One region of the Halobacillus sp. B23F22_5 genome, then DNA from elsewhere that is predicted to be linked to it. Evidence: riboswitches for the same ligand, from Rfam matches in the RefSeq annotation. Region 1 holds a riboswitch; each other region holds the start of a gene.
The links. A riboswitch is a leader RNA that binds a small molecule or an ion and turns the genes downstream of it on or off. The one in region 1 is predicted to bind cobalamin.
Positions count from the first base shown of each region.

Region 2: it holds a riboswitch for cobalamin, as region 1 does, so the genes downstream of both, ACGTN9_RS10585 (cob(I)yrinic acid a,c-diamide adenosyltransferase) here and ACGTN9_RS15600 (ribonucleoside-diphosphate reductase subunit alpha) in region 1, are expected to answer to the same signal.
Region 3: it holds a riboswitch for cobalamin, as region 1 does, so the genes downstream of both, ACGTN9_RS04785 (DUF4430 domain-containing protein) here and ACGTN9_RS15600 (ribonucleoside-diphosphate reductase subunit alpha) in region 1, are expected to answer to the same signal.

Region 1 is NZ_JBIEKI010000013.1:71,237-74,494, forward strand. Features, by position in the region: gene ACGTN9_RS15590 (pyridoxamine 5'-phosphate oxidase family protein) at 1-88, opposite strand, end outside; gene ACGTN9_RS15595 (class I SAM-dependent methyltransferase) at 215-910, opposite strand; cobalamin riboswitch at 1,061-1,237, shown strand; gene ACGTN9_RS15600 (ribonucleoside-diphosphate reductase subunit alpha) at 1,378-3,258, shown strand, end outside.
Region 2 is NZ_JBIEKI010000006.1:57,161-60,418, reverse strand. Features, by position in the region: gene ACGTN9_RS10590 (cobyrinic acid a,c-diamide synthase CobB) at 1-777, opposite strand, end outside; gene ACGTN9_RS10585 (cob(I)yrinic acid a,c-diamide adenosyltransferase) at 774-1,313, opposite strand; cobalamin riboswitch at 1,542-1,684, opposite strand; gene ACGTN9_RS10580 (prenyltransferase) at 1,916-2,755, opposite strand; gene ACGTN9_RS10575 (hypothetical protein) at 2,854-3,258, opposite strand, start outside.
Region 3 is NZ_JBIEKI010000002.1:281,441-284,698, forward strand. Features, by position in the region: gene ACGTN9_RS04780 (ATP-binding protein) at 1-1,485, shown strand, start outside; cobalamin riboswitch at 1,554-1,736, shown strand; gene ACGTN9_RS04785 (DUF4430 domain-containing protein) at 1,932-2,339, shown strand; gene ACGTN9_RS04790 (ECF transporter S component) at 2,345-2,848, shown strand; gene sigX (RNA polymerase sigma factor SigX) at 2,957-3,258, shown strand, end outside.

The DNA.
Region 1 (3,258 bases):
GACGGTTATTTTTCACCGTTGCCAAAGTTCCTACCTTATTGTTCTCCAATACCTGGAATACTTTATCTTTTAACTCCTGATTGTTCATCGCTGTCATCTCTCCTTCCATTTTGGTTAGTTTTCCTTAAGGGAAGAAAAGTTAAACACACGAAGTAAATAGTTTCTTGCTATTTTACACTTGTCCGTTCAGTAACTGACTAGAAACCTTCATTTATCAAGCTTTATTAAGTCTTTTTTCCAGCATGAATACCCACATGAAAGTCAGTGCTTGCTGTAATTCAACCGGGAGGCCCTTCAGCCGTTTATCACTCACTCCACGTTTATATACACCGTGACCATCGATAACTTTCAAGCCCATTTCTTCAGCCATCGTTTCAAATTCCCACGGCATCATCGTATTGCAGATGACGTCTTCCCCATATAACCGGCGGTAACTATTTTTACGTGGGGCCGCTGTCGGACCGAGAACTCCAATGCATAACTTCCCGCCTGGACGAAGGATTCGTATCATTTCTTTTAAGCCATCAGAAGGAACTTCTGTCCACTCCAGACAATTGATCGCCATGATGGCATCAAAACTTTCTTTTTCTATATCCAATCCAGCCAGGTCCCCCTGCATAAACGTCAATTCCTCTATCTTGAGCTGACGTTTGGCTCGTTCAACCATCGCTGGAGATATATCGATCCCTGTCACTTGATATCCTGCCTGATGTAAACGGTAGGAGCCATACCCATCCCCGCAGCCGATATCCGCGATGGAAGCATCTGGTGCAATATGTTTTTGCATAAAGGGAATGATCGTTTTCCGACTTCCTTCATCCCACATGTCTTTACTGTTCTGGTTCCAAAAATCAACACGATCGTCCCATTTACGTTCAGCTTCTTTATGCCATGCAAACTTTTTATTCATGCCTTCTTCCTCCTGTCTGTACGCTACATAATATATTTCTACAGTTTATGTATAAATCCTTTCACGAGAAAAATCTTGCATATAGCTATTGAGTTCGTTATCATTAAAACACAAGATAAGCCAATCAAACAACACCAAAAACACAATATATAGTATCAGCGAATAGCGGATGCCACAAGGCTTAATAGGGAATCTGGTGCGAAGCCAGAACTGCCCCCGCAACTGTAAGTGCTGACGAAACGGACATCCACTGTGCAATAGATGCATGGGAAGGACCGGATTAGGCGGAAGCACAAGTCAGGAGACCTGTCTCTATTCGCATCAAGTTTCGACTTCTTCGGGGATTGAGAAGATGAAACGATGGAATGAAGAGACACTCTATCAGCCTTTTCGATACCTTCTCCTTGTTCCATGGTTTCATCCGCTCAAGTGAGCGGTTTTTTTATTATGTTAAAAGGAGTGAAACCATGGTAGAAACATATGCCCCTCAAAATATCGATTGGAATAATTGGTTGAAAGCACGAGAGAATCGCTTTCCCCACCTGGATTTGAATCCTATCAAAGAAAGACTAACCACCATTGACACTGTTTCTAATGACGAACAAGCGAACTACTTAATTCTAGAAAGCCTTGCTTTAATTGACGAACAGAACCCTGACTGGACTTATTTCGCTGCCGAATTGCAGCTTGAAAACATGTATAGGACTGCTGCTAATAATAGGAACAACAAAAAGCCATACCGTGACTTTCATCGAATGATCACTAGTATGATTGAAGAGGGAATTTACGATCCTAATTTGCTTGAATCTTACACCCTCTCTGAAATTACAGAGTTGGAACAGGCTATCCTGCCAGAGCGAGATAAGCAGTTGACTTATATCGGCCTGAAAACCCTCCATGACCGTTACCTTGCAAAAGATAAACAAGGCAGGCTGTTTGAACTACCTCAGGAACGATTCATGATCATTGCCATGACTTTAATGGAAAAAGAAAAGAAATCTCAACGCCTCCCTCTTATTAAAGAAGCTTATTGGGCACTCAGCAACCTGTACATGACAGTAGCCACACCTACCCTGGCTAATGCCGGGAAAAGTTATGGACAGTTGAGTTCATGTTTCATCGATACGATAGATGACAGCTTGCAGTCTATTTTTGATAGCAATACAGACACCGCCAACCTAAGCAAGCACGGTGGCGGCATCGGGGTCTATCTCGGTAAAATCAGAAGCCGGGGAAGTGATATCAAAGGATTCAGCGGGGTATCGTCAGGCGTGATTCCATGGATGAAACAACTGAATAACACGGCAGTAAGCGTTGACCAGCTGGGTCAACGCCAGGGAGCAATTGCCGTTTACCTTGATGTATGGCATAAGGATATTTTCTCTTTTTTAGATGCCCGCCTGAATAATGGTGATGAACGTCAGCGTACGCATGATTTGTTTTCCGGTGTATGCATCCCGGATATTTTTATGGAAGCTGTTGAAGCAAGAGACGATTGGTACTTATTCGACCCGCATGAAGTCAAAGAAATCATGGGATTTTCTTTAGAAGATTACTATGACGAAAATAAAGGTGGAGGATCGTTCCGGGAAAAATACCAGGCTTGTATTAACCATCCCTCTCTGACAAAGCAATGTATCCCAGCCATCGAAATCATGAAACGCATCATGGTCAGTCAATTAGAAACCGGAACACCTTATATGTTTTACCGTGATGAAGTCAATCGCAAAAACCCCAACGGCCATGCAGGGATGATTTATTGCAGTAACCTCTGCACCGAAATCACGCAGAATCAAAGCCCTACAATTCAAGAAGAGCAATACGTCAAAGATGGCAAACTGCATATCGTCCGGGAACCGGGTGACTTTGTGGTTTGTAACTTATCCAGCATCAATCTAGGCAAAGCGGTACCAGAGGGTGTTCTGGAAAGGCTGGTTCCCATTCAGGTCAGAATGCTTGATAATGTCATCGACCAGAACACCATCCCTGTGATGCAAGCCAAACTAACTAATCAGAAATATCGCAGTATAGGACTTGGAACATTCGGCTGGGCTCATCTGCTTGCCCTTAAGCAAATCAAATGGGAATCAGAAGAAGCGGTTCACTACACCCATGAGGTTTATGAAAAAATCGCTTATTATACGATTCAGGCAAGTATGGATTTAGCCAGGGAAAAAGGTTCCTACCCGGCTTTCCAAGGCTCGGATTGGGACACTGGTGAGTACTTTACTAAGCGCGACCTCAGAAGTAATTCAAAAATCGATTGGGATAATCTTCAGAGGGATGTGGCTGAACATGGAATAAGAAATGGTTACTTAATGGCGATAGCTCCTAACTCCAGTACGTCA
Region 2 (3,258 bases), on a different contig from region 1:
GAAGTTGAATGCCTCATCCCTAGCTACCGCGATTGTTACATTGATCATGCCCCTACGCTGAAACATGGAGGAATCAGTTTGCAAGGGTGCCTGTTCACTAATCTGATAGATTTGGTCCACGTCGATCGTTTCAGACACTACATCCCCAAGCTGTTCCAGCTGCTCATCCAGTTCCCCGCGCTCGATAGAAGGCACCAGCCCTAAGTGCCGCTCCGGCATCTTAAGACTATTATCTTTCAGCAGATATCCACAGACCGGAATGCCACACTCCTGTTCCACCGCATCTTTTATCAGCCGGTAATGCCCCTCACTTCCGACCTTATTTGCAATCACTCCGGCAATATGAACTCCGGGATCCAGTAACTGAAAACCTTTTACGATAGCAGCGGCACTCCGGGCCATCGCCGAGCAGTCCACAACCAGGATTGTCGGAGCACCCAGCAGAGTACTGATTTCTGCCGTAGAACCTTGATTGGACCTCGGCGATTTGCCATCATAAAAGCCCATCACACCCTCGATGATCGAAAGGTCTGCCCCTTCACTTCCTTTCACAAACACTTCTTTCATCACATCTTCAGGGAGCATCCAGCTATCGAGGTTACGGGAGGGACGACCAGTTACGGCGGTATGATAGGAAGGGTCTATGTAATCAGGACCGCACTTGAATCCTTGAACCGTGAGCCCCTTTTTGATAAAGGCAGCCATTAACCCGATTGCGATACTCGTCTTGCCGGCGCCACTGGATACACCTGCAACTACGAGACGGCGGGCAGTCAAAACTCAACACCACGGACGGCAGGGATGCCTTCATCATAATAATGTTTTTCCACATCAATGACCGATACAAGATCAGCTGCATCCTTTACTTCCTGGAGCGCACTTCTGCCAGTAATCACGAGGTGGACATACTCCGGCTTGTTGTGGATCAGTTCAATCACTTCTTCCAGCGGCAGTACATCATCGATCGGAAAAGAATCAATCGCAAGCGCATTATTCAGTTCATCCAGAATCACGACATCATACTGCCCAGACAGCACAGTTTCCTTGGCAAGAACCCACGCTTTTTTTAATGCCTCCCGGTGGATTTCCGGTGTCTTTGTCCAGGTGAACCCTTCGCCCAGCTGAATAATCTCAGCACCCAGTTTCAACAGTGATTTTCTTTCACCATAAGGCCGCTTCGGGGACTTGATAAATTGCAGCATTTTCACCTTTTTGTCATGGCCTAATGCCCGGACAGCAAGCCCGGTTGCAGCCGTCGTCTTCCCTTTTCCATCACCGGTAAAAACCAATGTCAACCCCTGCTTCTTTTGCATCCTATCTCCTCCTCAGTATTTACAAGTGCAATTAGAAAAGCTTGGCTTATCGCCAAGTTTTTATGACGAAAGCCTTAGATTTTCTTATACTTTAATCCTTTAACAAAGTTAAACATTCTTAAAGTAAAAAAAACACCTTCCTCTAAAGGAAGGTGTGACTATAAATAGGCAGAATATACAGCGTACGAATTCCGCGTACTTACAAGCCTCCCTTTTTCCTCGAAGGGTAAACTTTGCGACAAACAGGCAGGCATCCTGACTTACATTCTTCTAACGAATGCTTACAGTGGCGGGACCGTGTTGGACTTTCACCAACTTCCCCTTTTCACCTTAAAGGCTTCCCTTTAAGGACCTGTTCGTATGATATGAAATTAATCTTATTGTAGCGGAACCTATGAATCTTGTAAACAACTCTTTCTGGGAAGAGCTAATAATTTCATTTTATACACTCATTATTTTAAATTGTCGGTTAGTGTAATCAAAAATAAAGGCAGCGTATCACCAGTGACCTACCCGGGTTTCATGGTATAAACGCTGCTTTTTCCCTTGATTATCAGGCAGGAAAACGACTCGCTTTTAATCGAGACTAAACTGGAAGACCTTTACCACACTCCCATGAACACCCCCATTCCGAAAAGCAGCCCGAACGCCCAGTGATGCCAGGCGGCCTGTTTCATCACAAGCTGCTCTTCCTGCCGTTTTCCATGAAACGAGCGAGGAATACGGATAGCGATCGGTAAAGCAGCCAGGACGACAAGCACTTCCATAGGTACGACTGCAGTACCTGCGAGAATAATGGCACCCACGTAAGCCCCGCCCAACAGGAGCTTCAATAACCAGATGGCATTCCGACGTCCAAGCCGCATTGCGAGCGTCCTCCGGAATCCCACGTCTTTTTCAATATCGCGAATGTTATTGGTCAGCACCATGGAACTGATCAGCAGAGCAAAAATCAGCCCAACGAAGATAACCGGCAGGTTGATGCGTTGAGTTTGGACACTATAACCAAGCAGCGTTGTCGCTATCCCGAGAAACAGGGCGGCTGTTGCCTCGCCAAGCCCATGTGATGCTAAGGAATGGCGGCCGGCAGAATAAGCGATACCAGCTGTAATCCCGAAGAGGCCGACGAACGCGACCCACCAGCCGACGAGTACAGCAAGCCACAATCCAAGCAGGGCAGCTGTTGCAATTAGACCAGTCGCCACGTATGGCACGTGATGATGGAATGGATAGTTGCTCAGAGAGGCGGTCTGCGCTTTGCACCAGCGTTCTTTGTCCTGGCCATTTTGGAAGTCAAAATAATCATTGAACATGTTGACACCACTTTGAACGAAGAGAGCGGCGATAAGCAAAAGCACCATCAGCTCGTAGCGGAACACCTCTTCTTTGGCAGCCAACAGACTCCCTGCCAGAACCGGACTGATTGTTCCGCTCCACGTCATCGGGCGCGTTAGCTGCAGCCAGGACAGCTTGCAGGCGTAAGTTTTGCTCTCCTGCCACGGGACCGCTGTTTTGAATGTACGCATCTGCTCCCACCTCCTTACAGTTGGACCATGAGAAAAATAAGTACGAAAAAGCCGAGAATTTCCACCGATTCCAATGCGGCGAGCCGGAACAATTCCCGGGTCAGGGGTTTCCGGTCGCCGCTTTCTGCTTCCTTCCACAGGTAATCATCCGTAAACACGAGCATCATCTCCCGGTAACCGACAAAAACTCCCCAGAACAAGGCGAATGTCCCGCTTGAGAGTGCAGCCAGCCAGAGATGTCCATAGGTGGTAGTTTGAATGACCTCCCAGCTGTGGAGGGGGCCGAATACGGTTCCTAGTAATATACCGGTGATGATGACTCCTCCTCCCGACAGCGTGAATAGATGGTGCGTATGTCGCATCAAATGGAGCAGAATTGCACGCTGTGTGCTTACCGGCATTTTTGCAACCGCAGGAAA
Region 3 (3,258 bases), on a different contig from region 1:
CGGCAGTGGATTGAAGAAGATAATGAGTTATCCTCTGTGTTAGCGGGGAAAGAACAAGTTAAAAAAATTGCGGATATCGATAATCTTGAGAATGGTGTCATGGTGGTAGGGACCCCGCTGAATAACGGATCTGGTGGAGTTTTTGTCTATCAGTCTCTTGATATTGTGGAAGAAACCACCATGCAGACGACAAAAATCATATTTTTAGGTGCAGGCATCGCTATCATACTAACCACTATTTTTGCTTTCTTTTTATCAACACGAATCACTGCCCCTCTGATCAAGATGCGGGAGGGTGCACTGGAGTTGGCAAAAGGGGAATTCAATACAAAGATCCCCATCCTTACGCATGATGAAATTGGGGAGCTTGCAATGGCTTTCAATCGGATGGGACGGCAATTGAAATTTCATATAAATGCCCTCAACCAGGAAAAAGAGCAATTGTCAGGGATTCTTAGTTCAATGGCAGATGGAGTAATCACCATCAACCGCCAAGGGGAAATATTGATTACCAATCCGCCTGCTGAGCAATATCTTGAGGCTTGGGCCTATGAAGAGGGAAGTTCAGAAATCGGCAATAATGATGGTCATCTCATTCTGCCAGAGAAAGTGAAGGACATTTTTAATCAGGTGATAGAAACGGAAACAGAAGTCATGACCGAAATGGATACCCAGGGGAGAAACTGGGTGATTATCATGACGCCATTATACGATAAAGATTATGTACGTGGAGCTGTCGCTGTACTTCGGGATATGACTGAAGAGAGAAGGCTTGATAAACTAAGGCAGGACTTCATTGCAAATGTTTCCCATGAGCTGCGTACTCCGATTTCCATGATGCAAGGATACAGCGAAGCCATCGTGGACGATATTGCAGAAAGTAAAGAAGAAAAAAACGAGCTTGCTCAAATCATCTACGAAGAATCCCAACGTATGAGTAGACTTGTCAACGAGCTATTAGACCTAGCCAGAATGGAAGCAGGACATATCACCCTGAATAAAGAAAAGGTTGAAGTCCGTCCCTTTTTAGAAAGAATCACAAGAAAATTCCAGGGATTAGCTCAGGAAAAGGGTATTAACTTAAGACTCCATACAGCAGAAGAACTTGGAGATAAATGCTTTGATCCCGATCGAATTGAACAAGTGTTTACAAACTTGATAGATAATGCTATCCGCCATACCCGTGAAGGTGGTACTGTCGATATCCATATGGAATATACGGAAGAAGGCCTTTATGCTGCTGTACAAGATTCCGGGACAGGTATTCCAGAGGAAGATCTGCCATTTGTTTTTGAACGGTTTTATAAAGCGGATAAATCACGTAAAAGAAAAAAAGGCAAGACAGGCACCGGACTTGGCCTTGCTATTGCTAAGAATATCGTGGAGGCCCATCAGGGCACCGTTGCTGTCCATAGCAAAGAAGGTACTGGTACGACATTTTCATTCCGCTTGCCTGATATTAGCGAAGATGCACAAGATTTGTAACAAAATCTTGTTCCCTGTGAAACAACTATTTTACAATTGTGCTGCTTATGGTAATATTACATTAGAATTTAATATTTTAGAGTTAAGGTTCTCCTGAGTGGGATTAAAAGGGAATTTGGTGAAAATCCAATGCTGTCCTCGCAACTGTAAGTGCCACGAACCGGGCAGACCACTGTACACAAAATGTATGGGAAGGGTCCGTAGTAGGTAAACGCACAAGCCAGTAGACCTGCCTTAATTCATCGTTTCAAAGCTTCGGGGATTGAGCTGTTTGAGACAACCGGTCGAATTATGTATTTTTTTAGTAAACATTCATACTGGTTAGTCTTAGCCCATTCTGTTGAAGGAATGGGCTTTTTGTATGGTATGGAAAGCCGAGGTTGTTTATCTGATTTTCACACCCCCAAAAGCGATGAAACCTACTAAATGTGAGAGGGATGATGGTAATGAGAAGAATGATGCAATTGGTTTTAGCAGCATTGATGAGTGTAGCCGTACTTGTAGGTTGTCAGGCAGAATCGGGAAGCGAGTCCACTGAGGCTCAACAACAGGAGCAACAACAGGAAGTTCCCGTAAAAGTAACGATTTCCGAGAAAAATGGAGAAAACATCGTAACAGAGAAAGAATTGAAAGTAGAAGCGGGCAAAACCCTTATGGATGTACTTAAAGAAAACTTTGAAGATGTAGAAGAAAAAGATGGCTTTGTTACAAAGATTGAAGGAATCGAAGCAAAAGAAGGGGAGCAAAAGGCGTGGTTTTTTACCATCAATGGGGAAAATGCCTCTGTTGGAGCTAACGAATATGAAGTAGAAGCAGATGACACTTTCCAATTTGATTTTCATAAGTGGGAATGATGCATATGAACACTTATAAGATAACCTTGATTGCATTATTGGCATCACTGGCCGTTGTCGGCAGGTACGCTTTCGCCTTTTTACCGAACGTCCAGCCAGTAACCGCGATTATAATTATTGCCGGTTTTTGGCTGGGCCCCCTGTCCGCCGTGATATTAGCCTTATTGACAACCTTCCTTTCCAACGTTTTTCTGGGCATGGGAATCTGGACAGTGTGGCAAGTGATTGCATGGGCTGTCATCGGATTGATGAGCGGACTGATTGGGAAATATTGGTCTAACATTCCATTGCTTTTCTTGTCAGCATTCGGAGCCTTCAGCGGCCTATTTTATGGGTTTGTCCTATCTGTTACGATGTATAACTTCTCGGGTTCATTCTGGGGATATTATTTAGCAGGCTTACCCTTTGATATTTACCACGCCGCAGGTAATGCGGTTTTCATTGTGCTGTTGTATCCTGTGCTGAGCCGATTATTTGAACGATATTATAAACAATGGATTCCTGTATGAATACCAGCCGATTTCAGGTTGGTATTTTTTGTTTTTACGCTTATGATGTAAAGTGTAACTTTTCTTTTACATAAAACGACTAATTAAGAGAACGGGAGGTAAGCAATAGTGAGGTCGGTGTATGAATCCCTATATGAAAAATATCATCAGGATCTTTTTCAATTTATATTTTATATGGTCAAAAATCGAGAACAAGCAGAAGATCTCGTTCAGGAAGTATATATAAAAGTATTGAATTCGTATACCCAATTCAAAGGAGACAGCAGTGAAAAGACATGGTTGTTTTCTATAGCCCGTCATGTAACAATCGACTTTTTTCGGAGACAGACCAGAAAGAGGAAGCGACTGCTGGAGTTTTTTGACTGGGATAAGAAAGGAGAACAGTTAATTGACAACCAGCCTTTACCTGA